Methylorubrum extorquens: one gene and its partners. The protein of the gene in region 2 interacts with the protein of the main gene of each other region in a pairwise test. Links are inferred from orthologs where the notes say so. Each region holds a gene or a part of one and is shown on either strand. Other genes may lie near its edges.

What was found.
Region 1: the proteins of J2W78_RS18540 (region 2) and J2W78_RS02820 interact in binary tests that used the Escherichia coli proteins (3 or more experiments, as listed by UniProt). The link is inferred for Methylorubrum extorquens from one-to-one orthologs.
Region 3: the proteins of J2W78_RS18540 (region 2) and J2W78_RS14880 interact in binary tests that used the Escherichia coli proteins (3 or more experiments, as listed by UniProt). The link is inferred for Methylorubrum extorquens from one-to-one orthologs.

What each region holds. Positions count from the first base shown.
Region 1 is NZ_JALJXF010000001.1:571,362-574,815, reverse strand. What follows is about bases 57-3,357. They hold J2W78_RS02820 ([protein-PII] uridylyltransferase), read left to right. Parts: upstream 57-370; coding sequence 371-3,157; downstream 3,158-3,357. Other genes in these bases: grpE (nucleotide exchange factor GrpE), read left to right, coding at 3,249-3,357; J2W78_RS02825 (aliphatic sulfonate ABC transporter substrate-binding protein), read right to left, coding at 57-211. In the rest of the region: more of J2W78_RS02825, read right to left, coding at 1-56; more of grpE, read left to right, coding at 3,358-3,454.
Region 2 is NZ_JALJXF010000001.1:3,957,339-3,960,228, reverse strand. Bases 116-2,852 are described here. They hold J2W78_RS18540 (P-II family nitrogen regulator), read left to right. Parts: upstream 116-1,183; coding sequence 1,184-1,522; downstream 1,523-2,852. Other genes in these bases: J2W78_RS18535 (ammonium transporter), read left to right, coding at 1,655-2,852; J2W78_RS18545 (acyl-CoA thioesterase), read left to right, coding at 116-921. In the rest of the region: more of J2W78_RS18545, read left to right, coding at 43-115; more of J2W78_RS18535, read left to right, coding at 2,853-2,890. UniProt on the Escherichia coli protein: Involved in the regulation of nitrogen metabolism. Regulates the activity of its targets by protein-protein interaction in response to the nitrogen status of the cell.
Region 3 is NZ_JALJXF010000001.1:3,143,530-3,146,682, reverse strand. What follows is about bases 108-3,107. They hold J2W78_RS14880 (two-component system sensor histidine kinase NtrB), read left to right. Parts: upstream 108-1,040; coding sequence 1,041-2,174; downstream 2,175-3,107. Other genes in these bases: ntrC (nitrogen regulation protein NR(I)), read left to right, coding at 2,185-3,107; dusB (tRNA dihydrouridine synthase DusB), read left to right, coding at 108-1,041. Outside these bases: more of dusB, read left to right, coding at 13-107; more of ntrC, read left to right, coding at 3,108-3,153.

The DNA of each region.
Region 1 (3,454 bases), 3.4 Mb from region 2 along the record:
AGCCGAGCGACTGGACCCAGCGCACCTTGATGCCGCGGGCCTTCAACGCCTCCTCCAGGAACCCCTTCTCCTTCAGGACGAGGCTGACCGGATTATAGGTCGCCCAATCGAGCCGGATCTCGGAGACCTCGGCCGCCCGCAGGTTCGAACCCGTCGCGAACAGGCCGAACAATCCGGCGAATGCGGAGAGGACGGTGCGGCGTCGGATCATGCGGCTGTCTCCCGTGTCGGCCCGGCTTGTCACCCGGATCTCCGTAAGGGCTAGAACAGTCTCGTTCGTTTCGTCAAACGAAAATCCGCGAAACAGAACGGCTGAGTTGCACGCAACCGACCGATGCCGCCGCCGGCTTTACATGCTAACGGGACGGCCATGTTCGACCCCGTTCCCGTCCTGGAAAAGATCGTCGCCTCCCTCGACCGCGACGCCCGCGAACCGACCAAGCTGCGAGGGCTCCTTGTGCCGGAGTTGCGCAAGGTGATCGAGACCGGGCACGCGGAGGCCGAGCGGCTCCTGTTGAAGGAACGCGACGGCCTCGCCTGCGCGCAGCGTCTGAGCCGCCTCACCGACGCGGTGGTGCGGGCGATCTACGACGCCGTGGTCTGGCGCCTCTATCCCAACGACAACCCGTCCACCGGCGAGCACCTCGCGATCGTCGCCACCGGCGGCTACGGCCGAGGAACGATGGCGCCGGGCTCGGACATCGATCTGCTGTTCCTGCTGCCCTACAAGCAGACCGCGTGGTCCGAGAGCGTCGTGGAGGCGATGCTCTACGTGCTGTGGGACCTCAAGCTGAAGGTCGGCCACGCCACGCGCTCGGTGGAGGAGTGCCTGCGCGAGGGCCGCGCCGACATGACGATCCGCACCGCCTTGCTCGAATCCCGCTTCCTGTTCGGCTCGCGCTCGCTGTTCGAGGAGATGGTCACCCGCTTCGACACCGAACTGGTGATCGGCTCGGCCTCCGAGTTCGTGGACGCCAAACTCCGCGAGCGCGATGCCCGCGTCGCCAAGGCGGGCGCCTCGCGCTACCTCGTCGAGCCCAACGTCAAGGACGGCAAGGGCGGACTGCGCGACCTCAACACGCTCTTCTGGATCGCGAAATACACCTACCGCGTGCGTAACCAGGCCGAGCTGGTCCATGCCGGGCTGTTCACGCCGGACGAATACCGCCTGTTCGAGCGCTGCGAGGAGTTCCTGTGGCGGGTGCGCTGCCACATCCACTTCGTGACCGGGCGGCCGGAGGAGCGCCTCTCGTTCGGGCTGCAGCCCAAGATCGCCGAGCGGCTCGGCTTCGGCTCCCGCGGCGGCCTCTCGGGCGTCGAGCGCTTCATGAAGGCGTACTTCCTCATCGCCAAGGATGTCGGCGACCTCACCGCCATCGTCTGCGCCGAGCTGGAGGCGCGTCACGCCAAGCGCACGCCGGTGCTCGACCGCTGGATCGGCCGCTTCCGCGACCGCTTCCGAGCCACCTCGATCGAGGCGGAGGATTTCTGGATCGACAACGGCCGGGTCAATATCCGCGGCGAGGACACGTTCGAGCGCGATCCGGTCAACCTGATCCGTCTGTTCTGGCTCGCCGACCGCCACAACCTCCCGATCCATCCGGACGCGGCGCGCCTGGCCAACCGCTCGCTCAAGCTCATCACCCACGCGGTGCGCATCGACGCGGAAGCCAATCGGCTCTTCCTCGACATCCTCACCTCGAAGAACGCTCCGGAGACGATACTGCGTTCGATGAACGAGGCGGGCGTGCTCGGCCGGTTCATCCCGGAATTCGGGCGCATCGTCGCGATGATGCAGTTCAACATGTATCACCACTATACGGTGGACGAGCATCTGCTGCGCTCGCTCGGCGTGCTCGCGGCGATCGATTCCGGCCGGGTGCGCGACGAGCATCCGCTGGCCACACGCCTCATCGATACGATCCACAACCGCCGCGCCCTCTACGTCGCGATCCTGCTCCACGACATCGCCAAGGGGCGGCCGGAGGACCACTCGATTGCCGGCGCCGCCATCGCCCGCAAGCTCGGGCCGCGCTTCGGCCTGAGCCAGGCGGAGACCGCGACGGTCTCGTGGCTGGTCGAGCACCACCTGCTCATGTCGATGACGGCGCAGAGCCGCGACCTCTCCGACCGCAGGACGATCGAGAAGTTCGCAAGCGAGGTGCAGAGCCTGGAGCGGCTCAAGCTGCTGGCCATCCTCACCGTCGCCGACATCAAGGCGGTCGGCCCCGGCGTGTGGACGGCCTGGAAGGGCACGCTGCTGCGCACCCTCTACGACGAGACCGAGGTCGTCCTGTCCGGCGGCCATTCGGAGATCGCCCGCACCGACCGGGTGCGACTGATCCAGATGGCCCTGCGCGAGCAGCTCTCGGACTGGAACTCGGAGGTGTTCGACGCCTACGCCGGGCGCCACAACCAGGCCTACTGGCTCAAGGTGGACTCCACGCGCCACTTCAAGAACGCCCGCTTCCTGCGCACGGTCATGGAGGAGGGCCGCACCAGCGCCACGACCTACGAGACCGACCCGGTGCGCGGCGTGACCGAACTGACGGTCTATTCCCCCGACCATCCGCGGCTGCTCGCCATCATCACCGGCGCCTGCGCCACCATGGGCGGCAATATCGTCGATGCGCAGATCTTCACGACCACCGACGGCTTCGCCCTCGATTCGATCTTCATCTCCCGCGCCTTCGAACGGGACGAGGACGAGCTGCGCCGCGCCGGCCGCATCGCCACGGCGATCGAGCGAGCGCTGAAGGGCGAGATCAAGATCGCCGAACTCGTCGCCGACAAGCACCCGAAACAGCCGCCCAAGACCTTCCTCGTGCCGCCGGACGTGTCGATCGACAACGCCCTGTCGAGCCGCGAGACGGTGGTGGAGATCACCGGCCTCGACCGGCCGGGCCTGCTCTACGAGCTGACCACCGGGCTCAACCGCCTGAGCCTCAACATCACCTCGGCCCATGTGGCGACGTTCGGCGAGCGGGCGGTGGACGTGTTCTACGTGACCGACCTCACCGGCACCCGCGTGGTGCAGCCCGACCGCCTCGCGATGATCCGCGCCGCGGTGATGGAGGTGTTCGCCAGCGACGTCGCCGCGCTCCGCGCGGAAGGGCTCGACGCCCTCGTCGATTCACCGCCGCCGCGGGAACTCTGACCCGTCCGCCGCGCGGTGCGCTTGATTTCGGGGTTTGCCCGAATGATATCAGCCCCTTCCCGGAACACTTCGAGACCTGATCGATCGCACGATGATGGCTGACGACATGGAGAAGCAGGAGCGGCACGACGGCGCGGAGGCGGAGGCTTCGCCGCAATCCGGTGCCGCGCAGGCGGGCGCGGATTCGGAGGGGCTCGCCACTGCGATCGCCGAGCGCGACGAGTTCAAGGATCGCCTGCTGCGCACGCTGGCCGAGATGGAGAACCTGCGCCGCCGCACCGAGCGCGAGGTGGCGGA
Region 2 (2,890 bases):
GAACCGGGGGGATGCCGTCGTCGCAGAGCCGCAGAAGTCCTCATGTCCGATACCCTCAGGCCGGATCCCGTCGATACGCTCCTCGCGATCCTCGACCTGGAACGCCTCGAAACCGATCTGTTCCGCGGCACCAGCCCGCGCATCGGCTGGCCGCGGGTGTTCGGGGGGCAGGTCGTGGCGCAGGCGCTCGTCGCGGCCTCCCGCACGGTCGAGGCTTCACGCCCGCCGCACTCCCTGCATGCCTACTTCCTCCTCGGCGGAGATCCGGCGGTGCCGATCGTCTACGAGGTCGAGCGCATCCGCGACGGCGGCAGCTTCACCACGCGCCGGGTCAAGGCGATCCAGAAGGGGCGGGCGATCTTCGCCATGTCGGTCTCCTTCCACGTCACGGAGCCCGGCGTCGATCACGCCGCCGGTCGTCCCGACGTGCCGGGACCGGGCGACCTCGCGGATGCGCGAGCCCTCGTGCGGGATGGTGCCAGCATCGTGCCCGAGCCGATGCTGGCCTACTTCACGCAAGCCTGGCCGATCGAGCTGCGGCCGGTCGAGGCCGAGCGCTATCGCGACCGCACCCCGCGGCCCGCGCGCTACCATGTCTGGATGCGCGCGACGAAGCCTCTGCCGGACGATTGCGCGGTGCACCGGGCGGTGCTGGCCTATGCCTCGGACATGACGCTGCTCGATTCCACGCTGATCCCCCATGGCCGCACGGTGTTCGACCCCGACATCCAGTCGGCGAGCCTCGACCACGCCCTGTGGTTCCACCGCCCGTTCCGGGCCGATTCCTGGCTGCTCTATTCGCAGGAGAGCCCGAGCGCCTCGGGCGCTCTGGGCTTTGCCCGCGGCACGTTCCACGACGAGGAAGGGCGGCTCGTCGCCTCCGTTGCACAGGAAGGGCTGATCCGTCCCCGGCGCGCCTGAAACAGACCGGTTCACGCGCATTCTGCCGTGCGAAGAAACGATGTGCCTATTTAAAGTGCAGTTCTTGTAGGATCGCTGCGCGAAGGGGCGCCAAAGGTCGCTTACGATCTGAGCAGCAAGGCGAAGGCGGAAATGGTTCCGCTTGGCACGGTCCTTGAATGAGGGCGCCCGGCTGCGGGGTCATTCCGATCCCCGCGGAACCGCCGAGTCTCGGCCCGTGCGCGGCCGGCGGTGAGACGACAGGACAAAGGGGGCGCCGCCCATGAAAATCGTGATGGCGATCATCAAGCCGTTCAAGTTGGAGGAGGTCCGCGACGCTCTGACCGGCATAGGCGTGCACGGTCTGACCGTGACCGAGGTCAAGGGCTACGGCCGGCAGAAGGGCCACACCGAGATCTATCGCGGAGCCGAGTATGCCGTGAGCTTCCTGCCCAAGCTCAAGATCGAGGTGGCGGTCTCGGCCGACCTCGTGACGAGCGTGATCGACGCGATCGCGGGCGCTGCCCGCACCGGACAGATCGGCGACGGCAAGATCTTCGTGATGCCGCTGGAAAAGGCGGTTCGTATCCGGACCGGCGAGACCGACGCGGACGCGCTCTGACACCCTGTCCCGCATCGCAATCCTCTTCGATGCCCTGACAGCACTTCACCCGTTCCGGCGGAACGCGCCCGGCCGCGCCGCCCACCCTTTCTCCTCAACGCTCGACGCACTGCGATCAGGAGCTTCCTGTCCATGAAACTTCGTAACCTTCTCGCGCTCGGACTGGGAGGAGCCGCCCTCGGCCTCCTCTTCGTCGAGCCGTCGCTCGCGCAGGCGCCGACGGTCGAGCCCGCCGTCACTGCGGCCGCACCGGTGCCCAACAAGGGCGACACGGCGTGGATGCTGCTCTCGGCGATCCTCGTTCTGCTGATGACCGTGCCCGGCCTCGCCCTGTTCTACGGCGGCCTCGTGCGCACCAAGAACATGCTCTCGGTGCTGACCCAAGTCTTCGCGATCGCCTCGATCGTCTGCCTGCTGTGGGTGACCTACGGCTACAGCCTCGCCTTCACCAATGGCGGCGGCCTCAACGACTTCGTCGGCGGGTTCTCCAAGGCCTTCCTCAAGGGCGTCGACGCCAACTCGGTGGCGGCAACCTTCTCCAATGGCGTCGTGATCCCCGAATACGTCTACATCTGCTTCCAGATGACGTTCGCGATGATCACCCCCGGTCTCATCGTCGGCGCCTTCGCCGAGCGGATGAAGTTCTCGGCGCTGGTCGTGTTCACGATCCTCTGGGTCACGCTGATCTACTTCCCGATGGCCCACATGGTCTGGTACTGGGGCGGCCCGGACGTCTTCGCCGATGCGGCCCGCAAGCTCGCCGCCGCTGGTGGCGAGGCCAACGCTGCGGCCAAGGCCGAGTACGACGCGGTGCTGGGTGATGCCGGCATGCTCTTCAAGTGGGGCGCCCTCGACTTCGCCGGCGGCACCGTCGTGCACATCAACGCAGGCATCGCCGGCCTCGTCGGCTGCCTGATGCTCGGCAAGCGCATCGGCTACGGCCGCGACCTGCTGGCTCCGCACTCGCTGACCATGACCACGATCGGCGCCTCGCTGCTCTGGGTCGGCTGGTTCGGCTTCAACGCCGGTTCGAACCTCGAAGCCAACGGCGCCGCGGGTCTGGCGATGATCAACACCTTCGTCGCCACCGCTGCGGCCGCCGTCTCCTGGCTGTTCGTGGAATGGGCCGCCAAGGGTAAGCCGTCGCTCCTCGGCATGCTCTCGGGCGCCATTGCCGGCCTCGTCGCCGTCACGCCGGCCGCGGGCTTTGCCGGTCCGATGGGCTCGATCGTTCTGGGTCTCGCCGCAGGCGCGGTCTGCTTCGTGATGTGCTCCACCGTGAAGAACGCGCTGGGCTACGACGACTCCCTCGACGTGTTCGGCGTGCACTGCGTCGGCGGCATCCTCGGTGCCATCGCCACGGGTATC
Region 3 (3,153 bases), 810 kb from region 2 along the record:
TTATTGGGCACAATGACACGTGACCATTATTTGAGCGCGCTGCGCGGAGCCGACGATCGGGGGGTGATGAGCCCGCCGGTCCTGCTGGCGCCGCTCTCAGGCGTCACCGATCTGCATATGCGGCGCCTCGCTCAGCGACTCGGCGCCAGCGCCGTCGTCTCCGAGATGGTCGCGGCGGCCGAGCTGGCGAAGGGTGACGCCGAATCGCAGGTCCGGGCCGAGGGCGCCGGGGTGAACCCGCACGTGGTGCAGCTCGCCGGCTGTGCCCCCGAACCGATGGCCGAGGCTGCCCGCATCGCCGTGGCGAACGGCGCGGATGCCATCGACATCAATATGGGCTGCCCGGCCAAGACCGTCACCGGCGGCGAATCGGGTTCGGCGCTGATGCGCGACCTCGACCACGCCGTGCGCCTTCTCGCGGCGGTGCGCGGCGCGGTCGATGTACCGGTGACCGTGAAGATGCGGCTCGGCTGGGACCACGCGAGCCTCAACGCCGCCGAACTGGCACGGCGCGCCGAAGCAATCGGGCTCGACGGCGTGACGGTTCACGGCCGCACCCGGCAGCAATTCTACAAGGGCCGGGCCGATTGGTCGGCGATCCGTCCCGTGGTCGAGGCGGTGCGCATCCCCGTCATCGCCAACGGCGACATCACCGGCGTCGAGGAGGCCCGCGCCTGCCTCAGCCAATCCGGTGCGGCGGGGGTGATGGTCGGGCGCGCGGCGGTCGGGCGTCCCTGGCTCGTCGGCGAGATCGCCGCCGGGCTTGCCGGACGCGTGGCTCCGCTGCTCTCGGCCGAGCAGCGGGCGGCGGTCGCGGCCGAGCATTATCAGGGGCTGATCGCGCTCTACGGTGCGGCGATGGGCGTGCGCCACGCCCGCAAGCATCTGGCCGCCTATGCCGACATCGCAGGTGGTTTGCCCCCGGACGACCGGCGCCGTCTCGTCACCACCCACGATCCGGCGGAGGCGCTCCGCCTCCTGCGGCGCGCGTTCCTCGAACCGGCCGGGGCGGCGACCACGCCCCTCGGCGAGGCGGCCTGATGCCCTTTTCCGACGAGCCCGCTCCCGAATCCCTGCCGCCGGCCGAGGCGGTGCTCAATTCATTGCCGCTGCCGGTCCTCACCATCGGGCCGGACGAGCGCATCCTGCGCGTCAACCACGCCGCCGAACTGTTCTTCGACGCCTCTGCCCGGCTGATGCTGCGCGGGCGGCTTCGCGACATCATCCCGTTCTCTTCGCCGATCATCGCATTGGTGACCGAGGTGCGCCGCCGCCGCTCCTCGGTCTCGGAATACCGGGTGGAGTTGGTCCAGCCCCGCTCGGGGACCGAGCGCAGCGTCGATGTCTTCGCCACGCCCCTGCGCGACGAGGACGACTCGGTGGTGCTGATGCTGCAAGAGCGCACCATCGCCGACAAGATGAACCGGCAGCTCACCCATCGCGGTGCCGCCCGCTCGATGGTGGCGCTCGGCGCGATGCTCGCGCACGAGATCAAGAACCCGCTCGCCGGCATCCGCGGCGCGGCACAGCTCCTCGAACAGGAGAGCGACGAAGAGGACCGGCTGCTGACCCGCCTGATCTGCGACGAGTCGGACCGGATCGTGCGCATCGTCGAGCGGATGGAGCTGTTCGGCGACGAGCGGCCGGTGGAGCGAGGCCCCGTCAACGTCCACGGCGTGCTCGATCAGGTGAAGCGCTCGGCGCAGTCCGGCTTTGCCCGTCACATCCGCTTCATCGAGAACTACGACCCCTCGCTGCCGCCCGTCCTCGGCAATCGGGACCAGTTGATCCAAGTGATCCTGAACCTCGTAAAGAACGCGGCTGAGGCGATCGGCACGGACACGGTCGAGGGCGAGATCACACTCTCCACCGCCTTCCGCACCGGCCTGCGCCTCCAGATCCCCGGCTCGCGCGAGCGCGTCAGCCTGCCGATCGAGGTCGCGGTGCGCGACAACGGGCCAGGCATTCCGCCCGATATGCTGTCGGACCTGTTCGACCCCTTCGTCACCACCAAAGTGCAAGGCTCCGGCCTCGGACTTGCATTGGTGGCCAAGATCGTCGGCGACCATGGGGGCATCGTTGAATGCGATCCCGTCCCCCGCCGCACCGCCTTCCGGATCCTCCTTCCCATGTCGAGCGCCCGCGACGGGCGTGAATCGGCCGCGGAGCGCTGAGTCGAGAGCCATGCCCAACGGCCACATCATCGTCGCGGACGACGACGCCGCGATCCGCACCGTGCTCAACCAGGCCCTGTCTCGGGCCGGCTACGAGGTTCGCACCACCTCGAATTGCTCGACGCTCTGGCGCTGGGTCGCCCAGGGCGAGGGCGACCTCGTCATCACCGACGTGATGATGCCGGACGAGAACGTGTTCGACCTGCTGCCGCGCATCAAGCGCGTTCGGCCGGAACTGCCGATCATCGTGATGAGCGCGCAGAACACCTTCATGACCGCGATCCGCGCCTCCGAGCGCGGTGCCTACGAGTACCTGCCCAAGCCCTTCGACCTGAAGGAGCTGATCGCGATCGTCGGCCGCGCGCTCTCACGCCCCCGCGGGACGCCCGCCCCCGGCGCCGGGCCGGAGAACGAGGACATCCCGCTGGTGGGCCGCTCGCCGGCCATGCAGGAAATCTACCGGGCGCTGGCCCGCCTGATGCCGACCGACCTCACCGTGATGATCACGGGCGAGTCCGGCACCGGCAAGGAGCTGGTCGCCCGCGCCCTGCACGATTACGGCCGCCGCCGCACCGGGCCGTTCGTGCCCGTCAACATGGCGGCGATTCCCCGCGACCTGATCGAATCGGAGCTGTTCGGCCACGAGAAGGGCGCCTTCACCGGCGCGCTCTCGCGCTCGGCAGGCCGGTTCGAGCAGGCGGAGGGCGGCACGCTGTTCCTCGACGAGATCGGCGACATGCCGATGGAGGCGCAGACCCGGCTGCTGCGCGTGCTTCAGCAGGGCGAGTACACCACCGTCGGTGGGCGCGTACCGATCAAGACCAACGTCCGCATCATCGCCGCGACCAACAAGGATCTGCGCGTCTCGATCCAGCAGGGGATCTTCCGCGAGGACCTGTTCTTCCGCCTCAACGTCGTGCCCCTGCGCCTGCCGGCGCTGCGCGAGCGCTCGGAGGACGTGCCGGACCTGATCCGCCAC